One region of the Acidovorax sp. GW101-11A03 genome, then DNA from elsewhere that is predicted to be linked to it. Evidence: predicted binding sites of a transcription regulator. Region 1 holds the regulator's gene; each other region holds the start of a gene.
What was found. The regulator FNR, encoded in region 1, switches genes on or off when oxygen is low (the NO sensors DNR and NnrR bind a similar motif). The targets are predictions, from matches to a motif close to TTGATNNNNATCAA.

Region 1 (5,422 bases):
CGACAGCATGGACAGCTTGCTCGACGCCGTGGGCAACTCGGCCGACACAATGCGGCGCTGGGGCTTGAAACGTTCGGGCAGGTGTGCGTAGGCATACAGCGCAATGCGGTCAGGCCGCAGCTGCGCGACCTGCACCAAGGTACGGTCGAACGACTCGGGGGTCTGGCGCGGCAGGCCATAGATCAGGTCCACGTTCACCGAGTCAAAACCCAGCGCGCGCGCTGACTCCACCAGTGCGAACACCTGTTCGGCAGGCTGGACGCGGTGCACGGCCTTCTGTACCTCCGCATCAAAATCCTGCACACCGAAACTGAGCCGGTTGAAGCCCAGCTCAGCCAGCAGCGCCAGCCTGTCGGCGTTCACGGTGCGGGGGTCCACCTCGATGGAGTACTCACCGCCCGGCGCCAAGGTGAAGCTGCGCTTGAGCATGGCCATGAGTTCACGCAAACCCGCATCCGACAGAAACGTGGGCGTCCCCCCACCCAGGTGCAGCTGGCTCACCACCTGGCCCACGCCGCAGTGTGCGGTGTGCAGATCGATCTCGCGGCTCAGGTAGCGCAGATAGACTTCTGCGCGGTCATGGTGCTTGGTGATGATCTTGTTGCAGGCGCAGTAGTAGCACAGCGACTCGCAGAACGGAATGTGCACATACAAGGACAAGGGCAAGGCCTTGGCCACCGAGCCTGTCCGGCGCTGCTCCAGTGCCAGGATATAGTCTTCCTGCCCGAACGCTTCGACAAACCGGTCGGCTGTCGGATAGGAGGTGTAGCGGGGCCCCGGCACGTCAAAACGGCGCAGGAGATCGGGCGAAACAGCGGTCATGGGGGAATATCCTTGCGTACACCCTGACTGTGCCGTACCCTCTCGGCGATGTCCTTGACCTGCATCAAGTGAACGACCAGGCCGACGGGCGACAATTTGACAAATGTCAGTCGCTCCGGCGCCCCCCCGAAGGCCTTCCAGCTTTTTCGTATCGGGCGCGATGTACTTGACACCCAACCTCTAGCTCACGTGCCTATGAACCCGCTCACCATCAAAGTCGCCTGCTCCAACTGCAACCTGCGCGAGCTGTGCATGCCCGTGGGCCTGAACGAAGAGCAACTGCAGCGCATCGATGAAGTCGTTGCCGTTCGCCGCAAGGTCAAGCGGGGGGGCACGCTGTTCCGCAATGGCGAGTCCTTCACGTCGCTTTACGCCATCCGCACGGGTTTCTTCAAAACCTGCGTGGCTACCGAAGACGGCCGCGACCAGGTCACCGGTTTTCAGATGGCGGGCGAGATCATTGGCCTCGATGGCATCGTGAACGACCACCACACCTGTGACGCGGTGGCCCTGGAAGATGCCGAGGTCTGCGTGATGCCCTTCGACCGCATCGAGGAACTCTCGCGCGAGGTCACGGCCCTGCAGCACCATGTGCACAAAATCATGAGCCGCGAGATCGTGCGCGAACACGGCGTGATGCTGCTGCTGGGCAGCATGCGCGCCGAAGAGCGCCTAGCGGCTTTTTTGCTGAACCTGGTGCAACGGCTGCATGCACGCGGCTTCTCGCAGTCCGAACTGGTGCTGCGCATGACCCGCGAAGAAATCGGCAGCTACCTGGGCCTGAAACTCGAAACCGTGAGCCGGACCTTCTCCAAATTTGTGGAAGAAGGCATCGTGGAAGTCAAGCAGCGCCATGTCCGCATCCTGGACACGGATGCCCTCAAGCGCATTGTGAACAGCCAGCAAGCCTGCCACTGATCTGGCCGCCGTCCCGGTTGGCCTTCACCGGCTGGCCAGTAACGCCCTCCTCCTTGCTCAGGAGCAGGACGATGTCTTGCGGCAGTCGTCTGGCCGCTCACCCTCGGGGACCGGGCAGCGGTTCAACTCAAAGGGTGACATGGCAAGCAGCGTGGTCAACGCACTGCTTGCCATGGTGATGATCCAGAACGCAAAAAAAGCCAGCGTATAGACGCCCTGCCGCGACAGCGCCAGCGGTTGCCCGAACCAGTGCAGATCCTGGGGGTCCACCATGGCAAAAACCAGCATCTCCAGCACCCCCGCCATCAAGAAGGCGGGCCATGCAATCCACATCAGGCGTTGCGTCCACATATCGTCGTTCCTGTCTCCTGGGGGCTCAGTGGCGGCACGGTGGCATCACTGGTGAGCCACATGCTTGTGTATTTCAACGCGGCTGATCCTGCACGGGGGTGGCCGCATGGTTGCGTCCCTTCATGGCAGGTGCCAGGCTCTTCTCGGGGGCTTCCAGCGTCTTGTTGATCTCGATCCCCTTGCGGTAGTAATCCTCTGCCACCACTGGGTCTGGACGGGACAGCGCCAGCCACAAGGTCACAAAACCGGCAACGATCACAATGACCGGGCCGGCAATCACCAGCCAGACATGGCCGAATTTCCACCAGGGTGCTGCCGCAACAGGGGCAATGGCTGGGCTTGAAGACATGGCGATTTACTCCTTCACAATCATCTCAATCAACACAAGGCCATGCGCGGCCTTGCACCAGGGCACCGTTCAGCGTGGCACCAGGAACACCGATTTTTCTGTCACATGGGCGGCGGCACCGACGGCCTGCACATCGAACTGAACGGCATGAGAGCCCGGGCTTGCCGACCCATAGGGAATCTGCAAACGCACCGCCACCCAGCGCGACTCTGCGGGGCCGATGTCCACTTCGGCATCCGAAGACACCTCCAGCCCCTCCAGGCCCCGCGCGCTGATGCGATAGCGCTGTTCACCTTCTGTCGCATTCATGATCTGCAGGCGGTAGATGTTCTCCAGCTTGCCGCCAGCCACGATGCGCGAAAGCGCTGCACGGTCCCGCACCACATCAACCTTGAGCGGGGTGCGCACGACCAGGCTGGCCAGCATGGCGACGCACAAAGCCACCAGCACTGCGCTGTAAATCAGCACCCGGGGCCGGAGCACACGCCGCAGCATCTGCGACTGGGTCCACCGCTGGGCCACGCCGTTCTGGGTGGAGTAGCGGATCAGTCCCCGGGGGTACTGCATCTTGTCCATGACCGTGTTGCACGCATCCACGCACAGGCCACAGCCGATGCATTCGTACTGCAGCCCCTTGCGAATGTCGATACCCACCGGGCAGACCTGCACACACAGCGAGCAGTCGATGCAGTCGCCCAGCCCCTGCGCCTTGTAGTCGGTGTTCTTCTTTCGCGGGCCACGCTGCTCGCCCCGTTCGGGGTCGTAGGTCACGATCAGCGTGTCCTTGTCGAACATGGCACTTTGGAACCGTGCGTATGGGCACATGTACTTGCAGACCTGCTCGCGCATGTAGCCCGCGTTGCCATAGGTGGCAAAGCCATAGAACAGCACCCAGAAAATCTGCCAGCTGCCCTGCAGCGCCAGCAACTCGCTGCCCAGCTCGCGGATGGGCACGAAATAACCCACAAAGGTGAATCCGGTCCACAAGGCCACCGCCACCCATACCAGCTGCTTGAAGAACTTCTTGCGGATCTTCTCGAAGGTCCAGGGTCCGTTGTCCAGCCGCAGCCGCGCACTGCGGTCACCTTCGATCTTGTGCTCGATCCACATGAACATCTCGGTGTAGACCGTCTGCGGGCAGGCAAAGCCACACCACAACCGCCCGGCCACCGCCGTGAAGAGGAACAGCGACAACGCCGAAATAATCAGCAGTCCGGTGAGGTAGATGAAGTCCTGCGGGTACAGCACCAACCCAAAGATGTAAAAGCGTCGCGCACCCAGGTCAAACAGCACCATCTGGCGCTGCCCCCATTCAAACCAGGGCAACCCATAAAACACGATCTGCGTGAGCAGCACCATGCCCCAGCGCCAGCGCGCAAACAGGCCACTGATGGAGCGCGGATAGATCTTTTTCTGCGCTTCGTACAGCGAGATGATCTCGCCCTGGGCAGACGGCTCAGACGCCACGGGTGCAATCGGAATGACCTTGCGAGCAGGCTCGCTGGGGGGCTTCATGGTGTCGATCTACTCACAGGGAGGTAAACAGCCTAACAACAAAGAAGCCAGACAACCACCGCCAAGGCGGTCGCCTGGCAGCATCGATCAACGCGCGGCAGCTGCCTGCTTGCCGTTCGACAAACCCCAGACATAGGCCGACAGGACCCCGATCTGGGCTTCCGTCAGCTTGTCGGCCTGCGCGGGCATCTGGTTGACCTTGCCGTTGTTGATCATGGCGGTGATCGCCGCCTCGCCCCAGCCATGCAGCCAGATATCGTCCGTGAGGTTGGGGGCGCCCAGGGCCTGGTTGCCCTTGCCGTCCATGCCGTGGCACGCAGCGCATGCCGTGAACTTGGACTTGCCCAGCGAAGCGCGCAGCGAGTCGTGCGGACTGCCCGACAGGCTCAGCACGTAGTGCGACAGATTGCGCACATCTTCTGGCGAGCCCACAGCCGCCGCCATGGGTGGCATGTTGCCGATACGGCCCTTTTCCAGGGTCTCGCGGATCTTCTCGGGAGCGCCGCCGTGCAGCCAGTCACCGTCCGCCAGGTTGGGGAAGCCCTTGCTGCCACGCGCATCCGAGCCATGGCACTGCGCGCAGTTGTTCATGAACAGGCGCTCGCCAATGGCGTGGGCCTGAGGGTCCTTGGCCATGTCCTCGGGCTTCATCGAGGCAAAACGGGCGTACAGCGGCTCCAGCTCGGTCTTGGCCTTGGCCATTTCGGCCTCGTACTCACCCTTCTGGGTCCAGTTCAGCTTGCCCGTGAAACTGCCCAGGCCCGGATAGGCAGCCAGGTAGCCCAGGCCGAAGATGATGGTGATGACGAACAGCCACACCCACCACCGTGGCAGGGGGTTGTTCATTTCGACCAGGTCCTCGTCCCAGACATGGCCCGTGGTGTTGTCGGCCGTGGCCATCACCTTCTTGCGGCCCGCCATCCAAAGCAGGATGCCGCAGGCGATGATGCCGACCAGTGTCAGCGCGGTCACAAAGACCGACCAGAAATTGCTGGTGAAGTCACTCATGGGATGTTCTCGTTCTGGTGAGGGTCAATCTTGTTCGAAGGGCAGTTGTGCCGCCTCGTCAAACCGGGACTTGTTGCGGCCCCGGTAGGCCCAGACCCAAATGCCAATGAAGCAGGCCATCGATGCCAGGGTGGCGGCGATGCGCATGGTCGTGATGTCCATGGCCAATCTCCTTTACTTGAGCGCGCGGCCCATGACTTGCAGGTAGGCGATGAGGGCGTCCATTTCAGTCTTGCCCTTCACCTCGGCTGCGGCGGCAGTGATCTGCTCGTCGGTATAAGGCACACCCACCGTGCGCAGCGCCTTCATGCGGGGCGCCACGCTGGCAGGGTCCACCACGCTCTTCTCCAGCCAGGGGTAGGCAGGCATGTTGGACTCGGGCACCACGTCACGCGGGTTGTTCAGGTGGATGCGATGCCATTCGTCGCTGTACTTGCCGCCCACGCGGTGCAGGTCCGG
Region 2 (5,422 bases), on a different contig from region 1:
GCGTGGCCTTCATCGACCCGGTGAATCCCTATTCCCTTTCGGACCGCGCCACCAAGTACGGCGTGTTGTTCATTGCCCTCACCTTCGTGGCCGTGGGCCTGTTCGAGCTGATGAAAAAGCTGCGCGTGCACCCGGTGCAGTACCTGCTGGTGGGCAGCGCGCTGTGCAGCTTCTTCCTGCTGCTGGTGAGCCTGTCGGAGCACCTGCCGTTTGGCATTTCGTACGCGGTGGCCGCCACGGCCTGTGTGCTGCTGCTGGCCTATTACGCCAGCCACATGCTGGGCAGCCTGGCGCGGGGCATTCCGCTGGGGGCGGGCATTGCACTGCTGTATGGCCTGCTGTATGTGCTGCTGCAGCTGGAGCAGACGGCGCTGGTGGTGGGCGCGATTGCACTCTTCCTGGTGCTGGCGGCGGTGATGGTGCTGACGCGCAAGGTGAACTGGTATGGGCTGTCGCAGAGCGGCGGCACGCCGGGCCGCCCCATGCCGCCCAAGCCACCGTCCACACCACCCACCTCGCCCATGCCACCCACACCAGCCGCGCCCACCGTACCGACCCGCCCTGTCACCCCAAGCGCGGAGGCCGCATGACACCCGGAGCCCTGGGCCCGCAGCCCGGCATCCCACCAGCCCTTCGCACCTGGGCCGCACACCTGGCCCAGGGCCCAGGGGGCGCAGGCCCCCTCACCCCGGCGGCATTGGCGACGACGCTGACGGCGGCCGAGGCCGCCCGCGTGCAGCGCCACCGCGACCAGCTGATGAGCGCGCTGCGCGCCCGGGACCGGGTGGCGCTGGTCAGCGCCAAGCAGCAGGTGCTGGAGGCAGCCTTCTGCCCCCACGAAGTGCCGGGCACGGCCGGTGTGGCCACTGCGCCGTCACCCGCCCTGCGCCGCGCGCTGCGCGATCTGTCGTGGCGCATGGCAGCGCTGCTGCTGCCACGCAGCCCCGGATGTTGAGAGACCGAAGGTCTTTGGCCCGCGCCCGCGTGGCAGAGCCCGGCATGCCCGCCTGGACATGCCGGGCTTTTACATGCATCGCAACCTCAAAAACAATCATCAAAAAGAGGTTTTCCGCTCATCCATCAGGCGGAAATAGCTATCAATAAATGAGCAAACTATTCCTCTACACCACCACCGTGCGGCTGCGGCCCTCGCGTTTGGCGGTGTACAGCGCGGAATCGAGCAGGCGCAGGGTCACGTCGAGCGGGCGCAACGGGTCAAACAGCGTCAGCCCCATGCTGACCGACAGCTGCTGCGGGGGCTCGATGCCGGGCAGGGGCTGCTGGGCGAGCGCAGCATGCACACGCTGCGCCACGGCCTGGGCTTGCTCCACCCCGGTGGCGGGCAGCAGGGCCAGAAACTCCTCGCCGCCCCACCGCCCCACCACATCGGCGGCCCGGAACACACTGCGGCACAGGTCGGCAAACAGCTGCAGCGCCTGGTCCCCCACATGGTGGCCATGCACGTCGTTGATGCGCTTGAAGTGGTCCAGGTCCATCATCAACAGGCAGGCGGGTTCATTGCCCCGCTGCAGCAGGGCCTGCTCCTGCCGCAGGCGTTCGGTGAAGGACCGTCGGTTGGCCAGCCCGGTCAGCACATCGGTGTGGGCCAGCACAGCCATCTGCTGGCGGGCGGCGTCCAGCTCGGCCAGCATCTGGCCCTGGCGGTCGTTGGCGCGGTGCAGTTCCAGCAGCCGGACCACTTGGCGCGCCAGGGCGCTGAGCAGCTCCTGCGCACGCGGCGACAGCTCGCGCGGCCGGTGGTCCAGCACGCACAGGGTGCCCAGCGCGTAGCCATCGGGCGTGATCAGGGGGGCGCCCGCATAAAAGCGCAGCGGGTGTTTCTGGGTGACGATGCCGTAGTGCGCAAACCGCACGTCCTGGGCCAGGTCGGGCACGATGAACACGTTCGGCTGCCGGAGGGCGTAGCGGCACACGGACTGGTCGAGCGGCGTCTCCCGATTGGGCAACCCTTGCGCCGACTTGAACCACTGGCGGTCGCGGTCCACAAAACTCACCAGGGCCACGGGCGCCTCGCACACATGGCCCGCAATGTCGGCCAGCTCGTCGTAGGCGGGCTCCATGGGGGTGTCGAGAATCCCGTAGCGCTGCAGGGCCTGCAGGCGCTCGGTGTCATCGACCAGGGCTTCGAGGGAAGAGGTTGCGGCCATGGAGCACGGCGGCCATGCCGCCCACACTTGCCTAAAGAAAAGGCAGCATGCCACACAAGCGGGGCCCGCGCACGGGTAAAAGCACGCTTGCGGCCGCGCAACGCACATCCTTCATTCGCACAGTCGCGCTGCGCGAAGCTCCCCGCAAGCCGGCGATTTCAGGCCACTGCGGCCTGCCGCGCGCTGTTGGTGCCGTCCGCCACGGGCCCCTCGCCCGAGTCCGCGTCCGAGCAGGTGGCGCCGCCGCAGCCATGGATCAGCTCTCCCGGCAGCGCCTGCGGTGCGTGCACCACGCCGGTGGCGGGGTCAAACCCCACACGGCGCAGGTGCAGGGCCAGCGCCGCGTCCATGCTCTGCGCATGCTGGGGGAACCACAGGGCCAGCTCGCTGGCCATCACGCGCAGCACCTGCAGGTCGCCCTGCGCGGCCCGCGCGGCGCCTTCGCGCATCACCTGCAGCACCACGCGGTGCTGCATGCTGTGGCAGTTGCCCGAAGCAAACCGGGTGGAGGCCATCCAGGCGTCTTCCTGGCCAAAGTGCTGCTCGGTGTGCTCCACCAGCGCCTGCCAGGCCGGCTGCAGTTGCGCGTCGTCCGCCTGCGCCACAACCGCCAGCAGATCGACGAACTCCCGGTGGGTGTCGTCCATCAGGGGCAGGTCCAGGTTCAGCGCGTCCGACCATTCGAGTTGGGCCATGGGTATCAATCCCTCTGCCGTCCGGCAGCAAAACAATGGGAACAATGGAAAGCCCAGCTTAGAAGCCGCCCTGGCACCGCGTATTGATGCAGGTCAGGCAAATCCCGCCTGCACACGCAAAAAGCCCCGCAACAGCGGGGCGTTGTGCAAAAACTGCGCGGGGGCAGTGATCAGCCCTTGCCGTACATGCGCTTGATGTCGTCCACGCAGGCCGACTTGGCGTTGCCCGACAGCGCGTCACAGCGCTCCTTGGCCGCCTGGTAGTTGGCGTCGTTCTTTTCTGCGTTGGCTTCCTTGCGGGCCTCCGCCACATCGGCCGCCTTATCGGCCGCCTTATCGGCCGGATTGTCTGCGGGCTTGGCCTGCACAGCAGCCACCTTGGCGTCGGCCTTGGCCTTCACGCGGGCGGCCTTGGCGTCTTTTTCGCAGACGTCCTTTTCATTGCCCTTGAGGTCGTCGCATTTTTCCTTGGCGACTTCGTAGGCAGCGTCAGCGCGCGCTTCGGCTACCTTTTGCGTGTTTCTAGGGCTGGGTTTGTACTGGGCTTCCAGTTCGGCCTGGGCCACTTTTTCCTTGCCCTTGGCTTCCTTCTGGCAGATGTCCTTGGCGTTGGCGGTCAGGGCATCGCATTTTTCCTTGTCGGCCTTGTAGGTCGCTTCAATGCTGTCCTTGGCGGCCCTGTGCTCGGCCGGTGTCATGGCAAAGGCGGATGTCGCCACCAGACCGGCGGCCACGGCCGCGATCAGCGCGCGTGCGGATGGGATTTGCATGGGGTTCTCCTCGGCATCGGGGGTAGACAGTGCAGTGCGCGTGCAGCAGGGCATGCCTGCTGCTGCGGCGGCGATGGGCGGGCCGCACAACCCGGGCTGTGCAGCCCCCGCCCGTCAATCGTTGAAGCGGAAGTCCGGGTGGCGTTCCTGCCATTCCTTGAGCTGCTTTTCGGCCGCTTCGCGGGCCAGACCCTGGCGCTCCTGCAGCTTGCCCAGGAACTGCTCACGCTTGCCGTCGATGACATCCAGGTCGTCGTTGGTGAGCTTGCCCCACTGCTCGATCAGCTTGCCCTTGAACTGCTTCCAATTGCCCTTGATGGTGTCTTCATTCATGGTTGCATCCTTCAAAAACCTCGCCCTGGCCATCCACCCGGAATGCGTGGAAACACTGCGTGGGGCGATGGGTTCACTGTAAAAACGAATCAGTCAGCGGGCCGTAGTCCATGCCAAGCGGTGTGCGTGGGCCCAGGCCTACGGGGTTGACGGACGGGGCCGACGGGCGCCGCACAGAGCCCCAGAACACGTGGTGGCGGGGCTGCGTCTGCGCACAAAGTGTTGCAATCGCCCATCATCTGCAAGGGTGACGGACTGCCTCCTCCTGAGGGCCGTTTCCCCTGGTAACACTTGCACCACCGAGCAACGCGCCTGGTGTGATTTAGTCACGGCTGCGCACTTTGGACCGCGCAAGACTCCACACAGGCATTCATGAAAAATACGCACGAGGGACCTCTGGCCACGCAGGGCGCAGAGGCAGTAGAGGAAAAACCCGTCTCCACCGAGCAACAAGACGCTACCAGCAGAAGCCCTGCCCCGCTGCTGGCCACACTTTTTGCCTCAACTGCCCTTGCAGCATGCGGAGGCGGAGACGGCGGAGGCCAATCCCCCGTCTACACGCCCGTGACACTGCCGCCCGCTGCGGGAACACCGTCCCCCGGCGTCATGCCCCCCCCGGCACCATCTCCCACACCCGCCCCTGCGCCAAGTCAAGGCCCCGCGCCTTCTCCAGCGCCGGGGCCTTCCCCTGCACCCAGCGCTCCTCCAGGCAATTACGCCTACCCCGCAGCCACCACCGACCAGGAAGCCGCGCGCTTCCTGCTGCAAGCGCAGTTCTCCGCCTCCACGGCCGAGATTGCAGCCCTGCGCTCCACCACCTATGCCGACTGGCTCAGCAGCCAGTTCAGCGGCCCCACCAGCCAGACAGGCTGGGACTGGCTGAACCAGCGGGGCTACGCGGCCATCAGCGACAGCACGGCCTACTACGACAACTCCTACCCGGCGGACTACATGATCTGGAAGCAGCTCATGACCTCCCCCGACGGCCTGCGCAAGCGGGTGGCCCTGGCGCTGTCCGAAATCTGCGTGGTCTCGCTCACCGGGGTGGACATCACCTGGCGCTGCCATGCCATGGCCTGGTACTGGGACCAGCTGGTCAGCAACGCGTTTGGCAACTACCGCTCGGTGCTGGAAAACGTCACGCTGAACGCGGCCATGGGCTACTACCTCAACACCCGGGGCAACCAGAAGGAAAACGCGGCCACCGGCCGCCAGCCGGACGAGAACTACGCCCGCGAAATCATGCAGCTGATGTCCATCGGGCTGGTAGCGCTCAACCCCGATGGCACGGCCAAAAAGGACGGCGCGGGCAAACCCATCGACAGCTACACGATGGACGATGTGACCAACCTCGCACGGGTGTTCACCGGCTACGACTACGACCAGACGCAGAACGTGCCGACCACCGTACCGGGCACGTCGCGGGTAGTGTCCAACACCACGTTTGCGCGCCTGC
Region 3 (5,422 bases), on a different contig from region 1:
ATTGCGGCCCACGTCGGCGGGGCAACTCTTGCTCAAGCACACGAAGCAGATGCGCCTCTTGCGCGCCGACCTGGAGCGCGATCTGCAGGAGCTGGCGCCCAGCGCGCCTGGCGGTACGCGCGAGGACGAGCGCATCTCGATTGCCATCAACGCAGACAGCATCGCGACCTGGGCCATGGGCGCGCTGCACGACCTGGTGCGCGAACGTCTGCCGCTCGAAATCATCGTGGACGACCAGGACTTCACGCAGGAATGGTTGCGTTCGGGCCAGGTGCTGGGCTGCGTGACCACGCTCAAGCAGGCGCTGCGCGGCTGCAAGATGGTGCCGCTCGGGGCCATGCACTACGTGGCCGTGGCCTCGGCCAGCTATGCCGAGCAGCATCTGCCGCAAGGGCTCACGCCGCACAACTTCCGCGACGTGTCGTTCCTGTCGTTCAACCGCAAGGACGACATGGCGGCCGAGTTTGTGGCGCGCGCCTTCGGGCTCAAGCGCGTGGCGCTCAACCACCTGTTCGTGCCCGGCTCCGAGGCCCAGATGCGTGCCGTGGCCGCAGGCTGGGCTGTGGGCGTGGTGCCCGAGCTGCTCGCGCGGGGCGCGATTACCGACGGCAGCATGGTGGACCTGGCGCCCGGTCGGTCCCTGCCCATCCAGCTCTACTGGCATTGCTGGAACCTGGAGTCCGAACTGCTCGATGCGCTGTCGGCCGCGCTGACCGGTGCCGCCGCCCAGTCGCTCGTGTCCTGAACGCACCTGCGTGCACTCCCTCAGCGCACGGTGGAAGGCACACTTTATGCTGGTTAAAACGTGAACGGCGTAGTTGCATTGCAACTTAGTCATTTATTTTTTTACCGCAATGTATAAAATATAGGCCATGCAAACCCAGCCCCCCAAAGTCTCGTTCAAGGAGCAGATGCACCAGGCGCGCGAGGAGGCCATCCTCCAGTCGGCCTGCCGTCTGCTGGGCGAAAAGGCCTTTGACGCCATGACCATGGACGATGTCGCCAATGCCGTGGGCATTGCGAAGGCCAGCCTGTACAAGCACTTCTGCAGCAAGGAAGAGCTGTGCAGCGCCGCCATGGTGCAGATCCTGGGGCGTGTGCAGACCTACCTGGCAGGCCTGCCCGCTGAGATGCCGCCCCTGGACAAGCTGCGCGCCCTGGTGCGCTGGTCGCTGGAGCGCCTGCTGACCAACGAGATGCCACTGCTGCCCAGCCGCAACTCCACGCTGCGTGCGGTGCTGATGGCCAACAAGGACTACCTCAACGGCCTGGTGGGCGTGAGTGACCAGATCGGCGAATGGATCACCGAGGCCCAGGCCCAGGGCGGGATCAGCCCCAGCCTGCCGCCCATCGTGGTGCTGTACACCCTCTATGCCCGCGCCTGCGACCCGGTGGTGAGTTTTCTCAAGGAAAGCGGCCAGTATTCGGACGCGGAGATCGTGGACCTGGTGGTGCGTACCTGTTTTGACGGGTTGGCGGCGCGTTAAGCCATTCCCTGGGCTCACCTGACAAACAAGAAAGCCCGGCATGCCGGGCTTTCTTGTTTGTGGGGACAACCCCGGGGATCACTTGGGAAGGATCACCTTGTCCACCACGTGGATCACGCCATTGCTGGTGAACACATCGGCGGCCGTGATGTTGCTGGTGCGCATGTTCTGGTCAGTGATCACGAGGCTGGAGTTGATGGTGAACGTCTGGCCCTGCACGGTGGTGATGGCAGTATTCACGGGCACTTCGGCCTTGAGCACGCGTGCGGACACCACATGGTAGGTCAGCACCTTGGTCAGCAACGCGGTATTGGCCAGCAGCTCGGCCTTGCTCACGCCCAGTTCGGTCAACAGGGCGGCAAAGGCGGCATTGGTGGGGGCAAACACCGTGAACGGGCCGGTGCCCTGCAAGGTGGTCACCAGCCCTGCAGCCACCACGGCCTCGACCAGGATGCTGAAGTCCGGCAGGGCCGAAGCCGTGGCGACGATGTCCTTGTCGGCGGGTAGCAGCACCTTGTCCACCAGATGTACCACGCCGTTGCTGGCCTGGATGTCGGTGCTGGTGATGGTGCTCATGCGGTTGCGGCCGTCGGTGATCTTGAGGCCGTTGTTCGACTCGATCTTGAAGAAGCCGCCTGACACCGGTGTGATGGCCTTGCCCAGCGGCACATCGGCCCGCATTACCTTGCTGCCCAGCACGTGGTAGGTCAGCACGGCGGTCAATAGGGGCTTGTTGGCCAGCAGCGCTTCCTTGGTCACGCCCAGCTCGGTCAGCAGCGCCGCAAAGGCGGCGTTGGTGGGGGCAAACACGGTGAGCATGCCGGTGCTCAGGGTGTTGGCCAGCCCGGCAGCCGTGACGGCCTCGACCAGGATGCTCAGGTCGGGAGTGTTCTGCGCCAGTTCGACGATGTTGCGCTGGGGCTCGTCATCGCTGCCCCCACAGGCTTGCAACAGGGTGGTGCCCGCGCCCAGGGCGGCGGCCATCAGCACGGTGCGGCGGTTGAATGCGGTGTTCATGGGTCGCTCCTCTCGGTATCGATGGAAATGACACGCCAGGATGGGCGCGGAGCGAATTTATAACCAATCGGTGCAAAAGTAAACCAATCAGTTATTTGTGGACCGATTGGTATTGGATGGGCAAAAAAATGCCCTGCGCAGGCAGGGCGGATGCAGCGGGACGGGAGAGCTCCCGGCGAGGGAGCCCGGCCAGTCGCTCAGCGCACGATCAAAAGAGGCACCTTGCTGTGGGCCAGCACCTGGGTGGTGACCGAGCCCATCACCAGCGTGGCAATGGCGCCATGGCCATGCGAGCCCATGACCAGCAGATCGAACTTGCCGGTGTCGGCCACCTTGGCAATGGTTTCGCCCACGGTGCCCACCTTGACGCTGCGCTTGGCATCCACGCCATGGCGGCCGAGGAACTTGCAGACGGGCGCGAGGATTTTTTCGGCCTCTTCGGCGTGGTAGGCGTCCACCACTTCCTTGCCCAGGGCCGCGCGGGCGCGGGCGGGCAGCGGGGCCTGCACGGTCAGTACGGTGTAGGTGTGGGTGCCGCCCAGCAGTTCTTCGTGGGTGGCCAGGTAGGCCAGCATTTTCTTGGTGTAGGCGCTGCCATCGACAGCAAGCAGGATGTTCATGGTGTTCTCCGAGAAGGGATAAGGCAGACTACTCTGCGCAGGTGCCTGTTGTCTTGACCTGGGTCATGCTTTTTTGTCCGGCGCGTGGCGAATTCACAAGAACCGCGCGCTGGATCATACGGTGACCGTCCAGCAAGGCCGGAAGGTGGCCTGTTCCCCCTTGCGGGCATAGCCCAGCGGGTTGGCGACCACGCGGCACTTCCAGGCAGAACCATCACCGTGCGCGCCTTCCACGAGGTAGTCGCTGGGCGCGTGCAGGTGGCCATGCAGCCACAGCTGCGCATGGGGCAGCAGGTGGTCCAGAGCGTTGCAGAAGCCCGCCGTGCCGGGCACCAGGCCATAGCGGGGGTCGGCACTTTTCAGGCTGGGCGCAAAGTGGGTGACGGCCACCGTCGGCCCATCAAACGGCTGCTGCAGTGCGGCGGCCAGCCACTCCTGGCAGGCCAGGGCCTGCTCGCGCAGGGGTTCGGCCAGGAACGGCCCGCCATGCCGCGTGCCGCCGGTCTTGCGCAGGTAGAAGTTGGCGGCGCGGAAGGCTTTGTCGCGCAGCTTCAGCCGCCGGGCCAGGTCGGTGCTGCCCTCGTGGTCGGCCAGGGCGTCAAAGTCGCTCCAGAGCGTGGTGCCCACGAAGCGGACGCCCTGCAGCACCATGGTTTCGCGCTCCAGCCAGACGATGCCCAGGCGGTCGCAGGTCTGGCGCAGGCGCAGGTGGGCGGCGTCGAAGTCCTGTGCGTCGTATTCGTGGTTGCCGGGCACAAACAGCACGGGCGTGGGCCAGCCCGCGTGCTGGGGCAGCGGAGAAAAGCGCGCCAGGCCAAAGTCGTCGTCGGCCAACTGCGAGCCAGGCTGGTAGGAGCCCACATCCCCCGCCAGCACCAGCAAGTCGGCACCGGGGGCGGGTTCGGGAACAAAGTGGGGATGGGCCTCCAGGTGGAGGTCGGACAGGAGCTGGATGTTCATGCAGCACGCAGTCTACGGGCTCTCCTGCTCCGGGAAGGTGCGCCGCGCAGAACGCGCCAGTGCATGCAGCAGCCAGGTCATGGCCGCCTGCTGCGGGCCCCGGCGCCGCCATAGCGCGTCCACGTGCACCGGGGGCACATCCAGCGGCAGGGCCCTTTGCACCAGCTTGTCGGCAATGCCGGTCACGGGCACAAAGTGGCGTGGCAGCACGGTGAGCAGGTCCGAGCCCGACACCACGCGCCCCGCCGTGAAGAACTGGTTCACGGTGATCACCACCTTGCGCTCGCGCCCCAGTGAGGCGAGGGCCTCGTCAATGAAACCAAAGGGTCGGCCCGAGAAGCTGACCAGCATGTGGCGCGCCTGGCAGTAGGCGTCCAGCGTGAGAGGGGCATCCGCCAGCGGATGCCCTTGGCGCATCACGCACACATATTCGCCGTCGTAGAGGCGGCGGCTCTCAAACGCCACCACGCCGCCCGACTGAGCGCGGGCCGTCAGATCGGCCAGTGCAGCCGGGAAATAGCCCACGGCCATGTCGGCGGCTTCTTCGTCCAGCAGACGGCGCGGGTCGCGCGTGGTCAGTGGCAGCACGCGGATGGCAATGCCGGGCGCTTCGCGCTCAATGATCTCGACCAGGGCAGGCACCAGCGTGGCGGCCGTGGCATCGGCCATGGCCAGCACAAAGGTAGATTCGGCGGTGGCCGGGTCGAAAAGGCCTGGTGCCAGGGACTCCTGCAGATGGGCCAGCGCCTCACGCACTGGGGGCCACAGTGCCAGCGCCCGGGGCGTGGGCTCAACCCCCTGGCCGCTGCGCACCAGCAGCTCATCCCCCAACACCTCGCGCAGGCGCCGCATGGCGTTGCTCACGGCGGGCTGGGTGATCGAGAGCTTGTGCGCCGCGCGGGTGAGGCTGCGCTCCGCCATCACTTCGTCGAAAACGCGCAGCAGGTTCAGGTCCAGGGTGCGGAAGTTCAGGGGTGTCATGGTTGGTCATCACCATTGTGAATATCCATGATTCAAAATATAAACTTGAACATGCAAAGGGTAAACCCTAATATCACCCCATCGCCCGGCAATCTCGCCACAAGCGTTAGAAAAGGGAAACCGAAATGACCGCCTTTGCACACGTTGAATACCCCACCGAACACCCCGGCGTTGTCCGCGCCGAAAACGCCGCTGCAGCCCTGAAGGGCGCTGCTGCCCGCTTTGATGGCGCCCGCGGCGCTGCCTCCCTCCTGCTCGCGGCCGTGGTGTCCGCACTGCTGGTGGTGGCCAACCAGGTGATCGACACCTGGAGCGAAGGCCACCTGCTGGCCGCCTGGATGGTGCTGTGGCTGGTGG

Region 2: the regulator FNR is predicted to act here: its motif matches at 2,947-2,960, upstream of AC07Z7_RS03865 (hemerythrin domain-containing protein).
Region 3: the regulator FNR is predicted to act here: its motif matches at 3,178-3,191, upstream of AC07Z7_RS01175 (universal stress protein).

What each region holds. Positions count from the first base shown of each region.
Region 1 covers NZ_JBWKZU010000011.1:77,672-83,093, forward strand. The annotation lists gene hemN (oxygen-independent coproporphyrinogen III oxidase) at 1-822, opposite strand, end outside; gene fnr (fumarate/nitrate reduction transcriptional regulator Fnr) at 1,018-1,740, shown strand; gene AC07Z7_RS07300 (hypothetical protein) at 1,798-2,091, opposite strand; gene AC07Z7_RS07305 (FixH family protein) at 2,165-2,440, opposite strand; gene ccoG (cytochrome c oxidase accessory protein CcoG) at 2,510-3,955, opposite strand; gene ccoP (cytochrome-c oxidase, cbb3-type subunit III) at 4,043-4,963, opposite strand; gene AC07Z7_RS07320 (cbb3-type cytochrome oxidase subunit 3) at 4,988-5,125, opposite strand; gene ccoO (cytochrome-c oxidase, cbb3-type subunit II) at 5,138-5,422, opposite strand, start outside.
Region 2 covers NZ_JBWKZU010000005.1:17,205-22,626, forward strand. The annotation lists gene creD (cell envelope integrity protein CreD) at 1-590, shown strand, start outside; gene AC07Z7_RS03855 (hypothetical protein) at 587-955, shown strand; gene AC07Z7_RS03860 (sensor domain-containing diguanylate cyclase) at 1,122-2,168, opposite strand; gene AC07Z7_RS03865 (hemerythrin domain-containing protein) at 2,327-2,863, opposite strand; gene AC07Z7_RS03870 (hypothetical protein) at 3,034-3,627, opposite strand; gene AC07Z7_RS03875 (CsbD family protein) at 3,748-3,966, opposite strand; gene AC07Z7_RS03880 (DUF1800 domain-containing protein) at 4,339-5,422, shown strand, end outside.
Region 3 covers NZ_JBWKZU010000001.1:251,467-256,888, forward strand. The annotation lists gene AC07Z7_RS01160 (LysR family transcriptional regulator ArgP) at 1-745, shown strand, start outside; gene AC07Z7_RS01165 (TetR/AcrR family transcriptional regulator) at 873-1,487, shown strand; gene AC07Z7_RS01170 (fasciclin domain-containing protein) at 1,566-2,504, opposite strand; gene AC07Z7_RS01175 (universal stress protein) at 2,702-3,124, opposite strand; gene AC07Z7_RS01180 (metallophosphoesterase) at 3,239-4,084, opposite strand; gene AC07Z7_RS01185 (LysR family transcriptional regulator) at 4,097-5,065, opposite strand; gene AC07Z7_RS01190 (hypothetical protein) at 5,191-5,422, shown strand, end outside.